2 regions of the Ottowia pentelensis genome follow, and region 2 is predicted to be linked to the other one. Evidence: predicted binding sites of a transcription regulator. Region 2 holds the regulator's gene; the other holds the start of a gene.
The links. Region 2 encodes FNR, which switches genes on or off when oxygen is low (the NO sensors DNR and NnrR bind a similar motif). Its sites were predicted from a motif close to TTGATNNNNATCAA; they were not measured.
Positions count from the first base shown of each region.

Region 1 (3,413 bases), 1.4 Mb from region 2:
CCGCCAAGATTCTGGTCGAGCAGTTGGCGGTGTTCGCCCAGCTCGAAGGTCCGGCCATCGACGGCCTGTTCGAGTCGGCCGCGCCACGCGGCGGCGTCCTGCCGACCTTCGACCCGATCCTGCTGCGCCCGGTCGACGAGCTGGAGCTGACGGTGCGCTCGGCCAACTGTCTGAAGGCCGAGAACATCTACTACATCGGCGATCTGATCCAGCGCACCGAGAACGAGCTGCTCAAGACCCCCAACCTGGGCCGCAAGTCGCTCAACGAGATCAAGGAAGTGCTGGCCTCGCGTGGCCTGACCCTGGGCATGAAGCTCGAAAACTGGCCCCCGTCGGGACTGGACAAGCGCTGACAGCTATTGATTTTATAGTGGTCGCCCATCGCTGGGCGGCATTTCGTGCACCAGGCCGTACCTGATCCGGCGGCCTGCACAACAAGGCAAGAAAGGAAAAGCACCATGCGACACGGTCACGGCCTGCGCAAACTCAACCGCACCAGCTCGCATCGCCTGGCGATGCTGCGCAACATGATGAACTCGCTGATCGCCCACGAGGCGATCAAGACCACGGTCCCCAAGGCCAAGGAACTGCGCCGCGTGATCGAGCCCATGATCACCCTGGCCAAGAACGACAGCGTGGCCAACCGCCGCCTGGCCTTTGCCCGCCTGCGCGACGACGCCAGCGTGGCCAAGCTGTTCGCCGACCTGGGCCCGCGCTTCAAGACCCGTCCGGGCGGCTACACGCGCATCCTGAAGATGGGCTTTCGCGTCGGCGACAACGCCCCCATGGCCTTCGTCGAGCTGCTCGATCGCCCCGAGACGGGCGACGAACCCAAGGCCGAATAAATATCGGTTATAATTTCAAGCTTGCCGCGCGATGGAGCAGTCTGGTAGCTCGTTGGGCTCATAACCCAAAGGTCGGAGGTTCAAATCCTCCTCGCGCAACCAGCATTCTGAGCAAAAAGCCGCCTTCGGGCGGCTTTTTTGTTGCCTGAACGGACAGCTGCAGGACGGGTTCGTGCGTGGAAACCCTGCTGCCAGCCATGCCTTGCCCCAGGTCAAGGTGACAAGTGCGCGTGGCTGGGGCATAAACGGGGCCGCGCGCGGTGAGCACGGGTTCTGGGTCCGTGCCCGGGCGCGCCAACGCATCGGGATGATTGGGCGCGGGTCGTTCACCGGCCCCATGCGGTGGCCGACAATCTCATAGGACTCAAAACCATGGACAGCGCCCTGTTGAGCCTGCTGGCAGCCTTTCTGCTGTCATTGCTGGGTTTATTCGCCTTCATCTGGTCGCTCCGAAAAGGCCTGCTGGTCGAAAACGTCCGGGCGGCCTCGGCCATCTTCGTCAAGGGCGAGATCGGGCGGGTGGACGATCCGGCGCTCAAGCCGGCGGGGCAGGCCAGCCTGCAGGCCGCCGCGGTCGAGCCGGGCGACACGGTGCACCCCCCCGATGCCGAGGAGCTGGAGGAGCGCCTGGCGGCCGACCGTTCGAGTGCGTTCCCGGTCTTCATGTTCATCAGTTTCGCCTGCATGTGGCTGCTGTTCGGCGGCATCGCGGGCCTGACCGCCTCGCTGAAGCTGCATTGGCCCGATTGGCTGGTGAGCGAGGCGTGGATGACCTTCGGGCGCATGCGCACCATGCACCTGACGGCCGTGCTCTACGGCTGGATCACCAACGCCGAGCTGGGCATCATCATCTGGCTGATGCCGCGCCTCTTGCGTCGCCCGCTGATGGGGCCGATGTGGATCATGCTGGGCGGCGCGCTGGTCAACGTCGCCATTGCCAGCGGCGTCGGCGCCATCGGCGCGGGCTGGACGGACGGCCTGGAGTACCTCGAAATGCCTTGGCAGATCGGGATCTTCTTTGCCGCCGGCATGATCTGCATCATCGGCCCGGTGATCTACACGCTGGTCAATCGCCGGGTCGAGTCGCTGTACGTGACCACCTGGTACCACACCGCGGCGCTGCTGTGGATCACGCTGCTGTTCATCGTCGGCAAGGTGCCGGGCGTGCAGTTCGGCGTGCAGCAGGCGGCCATGAACTGGTGGTACGGCCACAACGTGCTGGGCCTGTGGTTCACGCCGGTTGCCGTGGGCGCCATCTACTATTTTCTGCCCAAGATCATTGCGCGGCCCATCCGTTCGTACAACCTGTCCATCCTGGGCTTCTGGACGCTGGCCTTCTTTTACGCTCAGGTCGGCGGTCACCATCTGGTGGGCGGGCCGGTGCCGGGCTGGCTGGTCACGCTGTCCATCGTGCAGAGCATGATGATGATCATCCCGGTGCTGGCCTTTGGCATCAACATGGCGCTGACGATGAGGGGGCGCATGCACCTGGCGCGCTATTCGCCCGTGCTGCGCTTCATGATGTTCGGTGGCTTCATGTACCTGATGTCGTCCCTGCAGGGCTCGTTCGAGGCCTTGCGCTCGGTGCAGAAGGTGGCGCACTTCACGCACTACACCGTGGCCCATGCGCACCTGGGCGCCTACGGCTTCGTCACCATGGTGCTGTTTGGCGCTATCTATTTCATGATGCCGCGCATCCTGCACCACGAGTGGCCGTTTCCCAGGCTGATCTCCTGGCACTTCTGGCTGGCCAGCATCGGCATCCTGATCTATTTCGTGTTCCTGAGCTATGGCGGGTGGCTGCAGGGTCTGGCGATGCTCGACCCGGCCAGGCCGTTCATCGAGTCGGTCCGGGTCACGATCCCCTACCTGGAGTGGCGCAGCGTCGGCGGCAGCCTGATGGTGGCCAGCCACGTGGTGTTCGTTCTGCACTTCCTGGCCATGGTGCTGCACATGGGCCCCAATCGGGTCGGTGCGGCGCTGTTCTCGACCCAGGCTCAGGCCATGGAGGCGGTCAATGGAAAATGAAGTCAAGCTGACTGCGGGCGCGATGGTGACCTTTGCCATCGCCGTCACGGCCCTGGTGATCCTGCCGTTCATCCAGGTGCATGACGTGAAGGCGCCCGAAGGGCTGAAGCCCTATACCACGGCCGAGCTGCGCGGGCGTTCGGTCTACATCTCCAACGGCTGCATGTACTGCCACAGCCAGCAGCCGCGCTCCGAAAGCTTTGCCCCCGCCGATGCCAAGCGGGGCTGGGGGCGCGCTTCGGTGCCGGGCGACTACGTCTACGACCGGCCGCACCTGCTGGGCAGCATGCGCACCGGCCCCGACCTGCTCAACATCGGCGTGCGCCAGCCGAGCAAGGACTGGCAACTGGGGCACCTGTATCAGCCGCGTGCCTATGTGCCGGGCTCCATCATGCCGTCCTACCCCTATCTGTTCGACGTCAAGGACAAGGCCGATCCCGATGAGCAGGTGGTGAACCTGCCACCCGACTACGCGCCGCAGGGCAAGGTGGTGGTGCCCAAGCCGGAGGCGCTGGATCTGGTCAAGTACCTGCAATCCCT
Region 1 is NZ_OZ224513.1:3,827,282-3,830,694, reverse strand. It holds gene ACWHMB_RS18605 (DNA-directed RNA polymerase subunit alpha) at 1-353, shown strand, start outside; gene rplQ (50S ribosomal protein L17) at 459-845, shown strand; tRNA gene ACWHMB_RS18595 (tRNA-Met) at 871-947, shown strand; gene ACWHMB_RS18590 (cbb3-type cytochrome c oxidase subunit I) at 1,218-2,873, shown strand; gene ACWHMB_RS18585 (cbb3-type cytochrome c oxidase subunit II) at 2,863-3,413, shown strand, end outside.
Region 1: ACWHMB_RS18590 (cbb3-type cytochrome c oxidase subunit I) is a predicted target of FNR. The motif match lies at 1,048-1,061, and genes of this name have one in related genera.

Region 2 (3,413 bases):
TGGTACTCGATCAGGTCCTTGGCGTTCTGGCTGTAGGTGGCGCCCACCTTGCCGATGGCCGACACGCCCAGGCCGATCAGGTCGGCGTCGGGCTGGGTGCTGTAGCCCTGGAAGTTGCGGTGCAGCCGGCCCTGGCGCTTGGCCACGGCCAGCGCGTCGTCGGGCAGCGCGAAATGGTCCATGCCGATGTAGACGTAGCCCGCCTGCTCGAAGGCGGCCAGCGAGCGCGCCAGCATCGCCACCTTGGCGCTGGCCTGCGGCAGCTCGACGGTGTTGATGCGCCGCTGCGACTTGAAGCGCTCGGGCAGGTGCGCATAGCCGTACAGGGCAATGCGGTCGGGCCGCAGGTCGGCCACCTGGGCCAGGGTGCGATCGAAGGATTCGGGCGTCTGCTTGGGCAGGCCGTAGATCAGGTCGACGTTGATGGAGTCGAAGCCGACCTCGCGCGCCGCGGCCACCAGGGCGAACACCTGTTCGGCCGGCTGCACGCGGTGCACGGCCTTTTGCACCAGCGGGTCGAAGTCCTGCACGCCGAAGCTCAGGCGGTTGAAGCCCAGGGTCTTGAGCGTGGCCAGGCGCGTCGGGTCGATGGTGCGCGGATCGATCTCGATGGAGTATTCGCCGCCCTCCGCGAACGCGAAGTTGCGCCGCAGCATGTCCATCAGCTCGCCCAGCTCCTCGTCGCTGAGGAAGGTCGGCGTGCCGCCGCCCAGGTGCAGCTGGCTGACGGCCTGCTGCGCGCCCAGGCGCTGCACGTGCAGGTCGACCTCGCGGCTGAGGTAGCGCAGGTAGGGGCCGGTGCGGTCGTGGTGCTTGGTGATGATCTTGTTGCAGGCGCAGTAGTAGCACAGCGACTCGCAGAACGGCAGGTGCACGTACAGCGACAGCGGCTTGGCCGCCTGGCCCGAGCTGATGCGGCGCTGCTCGAGCGCGTTCAGGTAGTCGGCTTCGCCAAAGGCCTCGACGAAGCGGTCGGCCGTGGGATAGGAGGTGTAGCGCGGCCCGGGAACGTCGAAACGGTTCAGCAGTTCGGGGGTAATGACAGGCATGACAGGCGAAAATCAAATGGCAGGACATACTGTCGGGCCGAACCTTGCAATTGTCCTTGACGATCATCAAGAAGATGGGGGCAAATGATTCGGGCAACACCCGACAAGCCAACTAGAATCAAGGCATTACTTCGCACGCGTCAAGGCGCCGAACACTCCGATGACCCCAAAAGCCATCCAAGTCGCCTGTTCCAACTGCAACCTGCGCGAACTGTGCATGCCGGTCGACGTCACCGACCAGGACATGGACAAGCTCGATTCGCTGGTGGCCACGCGCCGCAAGATCCGACGCGGGGAATCGCTGTTTTCCAACGGCGACCGCTTCGACGCCCTCTACGCCATCCGCACGGGCTTTTTCAAGACCCGCGTGACCACCGAGGACGGGCGCGACCAGGTGACGGGCTTTCAGATGGCCGGCGAGATCATCGGGCTGGACGGCATCGTGGGCGACCGCCACAGCTGCGACGCGGTGGCGCTGGAAGACGCCGAGGTGTGCGAGATGCCCTATGGGCGCATTGAAGAGCTGTCGCGCGAGGTGCCGGCGCTGCAGACGCACGTGCACAAGATCATGAGCCGCGAGATCGTGCGCGAGCACGGCGTGATGCTGCTGCTGGGCAGCATGCGCGCCGAGGAGCGCCTGGCGGCCTTTTTGCTGAACCTGGTGCAGCGCCTGCACGCGCGCGGCTTTTCGCGCTCCGAGCTGGTGCTGCGCATGACGCGCGAGGAGATCGGCAGCTTTCTGGGCCTCAAGCTGGAGACCGTCAGCCGCACCTTCTCGAAGTTCGCCGAGGACGGCCTGATCGAGGTCAAGCACCGGCACGTGCGCATCCTGGACATCGAGGCCCTGCGCACCCTGGTCAACGCGCCCGAGGGGCGCTGACTTTCAAGCCAAATCAGCCGCTGGCCCGCGCCCGGCAAGCGCGAGGCGCTATCAACATCATTGCAAGGTGTTTTTCAGGCTGTCCGGAATCGGCAGCGGCATGACGGCGATGCCCTCCTCCAGCAGCTCCTCGGTCTGCTGGGGCGTGGCTTGGCCGCGGATGCCGCGCTCGGCCGCCTCGCCGTGGTGAATGCGGCGCGCCTCGTCGGCAAAGCGCTCACCCACGTCCTCGGTCTGCGCCAGCACGCGGCGCACCATCTGCAGCCAGGCCGCCTGCATGGCCTGCGGCGGCAGCGCCGCCACGGGGCTGGCCTGCTCGCCTGCGCCCGCGGCGGCCGGGCGCGCTGCATCACGGGCTAAAGGCGGCTCGCTGCCGCGCCCCAGGTTGAGGCGCGGCGCGCTCAGCATCTTGCTGACCGCCGTGTCGCTGCACAGCGGGCAGGCCACCAGCTGGCGCGCCTGCTGGTCCTGAAAATCGTCCTCGGAAGCGAACCAGCCTTCAAAAACGTGGCCGCCCGAGCATTGGAGGTTGAGCACTTTCATGGTCGGTCGATCAGGTGGCGGGCACGTCTTGCCACGTCAGGGGCCACGCGCCGCCCAGCACATTTTGCAGCCACAGCGCGCCGACCAGGGTCTTGGCGTCGGTCACCTCGCCGCCACGGCACCAGGCCTGCAGTTGGGCCGGGGTGGCGCTGAAGACTTCGAGGAACTCGCCGGCGTCGAGCGCGCGCTTGCCCGACACCAGGTGGCGCGCAAACCAGATCTCGATCACCTCGGTGGAATACGACACCACCGGGTGCAATACGCCCGCGCGCGCCCACTGGCGGGCGACGTAGCCGGTTTCCTCGCGCAGCTCGCGCTGCGCGCAGGCCAGCGCCGACTCGCCCGGATCGAGCTTGCCGGCGGGAAACTCGATCAGCGTGCGCTGCACCGGGTAGCGGTACTGGCGCTCGAGCACCACCTCCAGCGTGCCGCCGGCGCGCTCCAGCAGCGGGATGATCATCACCGCGCCGGGGTGCAGGATGTATTCGCGCTCGGTCAGGCTGCCGTCGGGCAGGCGCACGCGGTCGCGCCGGGCGTGCAGAAAGCCGCCCTTGAACAGCTCGCTTTCGTGTACCGGATGTTCGGTCAGGTCCATGGCGCGGCGCCCTATTTCTTGTGGCGCACCAGATAGCGGTAGACGAAGCCCGGGAACGCCAGCGTGGCGAACAGCGAGCCGGTGACGGCGTAGAACTCCCAGCCCTGCGGGTAGTTCTGGCCGGCGGATTTCTCCAGCGCCATGCCGACCGCGCCGACGACGAAATACCACACCAGCAGTTCGAGCACGCGCCAGCCCAGCGCCTTGTGGTGGCCCGGCAGCGGCACCACGGCCAGCAGGCGCTCGTTGGCGAACGGAAGATTGGCGGCCACCAGCGCCAGCGCGATGACCAGCCAGATGCTGACGTCCGGCGCCATCAGGTGGCCAGCATCTGCACGATGGCCTG
Region 2 is NZ_OZ224513.1:2,472,699-2,476,111, forward strand. It holds gene hemN (oxygen-independent coproporphyrinogen III oxidase) at 1-1,049, opposite strand, end outside; gene fnr (fumarate/nitrate reduction transcriptional regulator Fnr) at 1,210-1,929, shown strand; gene ACWHMB_RS11975 (DUF1178 family protein) at 1,987-2,472, opposite strand; gene ACWHMB_RS11980 (NUDIX domain-containing protein) at 2,483-3,067, opposite strand; gene ACWHMB_RS11985 (DUF2818 family protein) at 3,079-3,384, opposite strand; gene nuoN (NADH-quinone oxidoreductase subunit NuoN) at 3,384-3,413, opposite strand, start outside.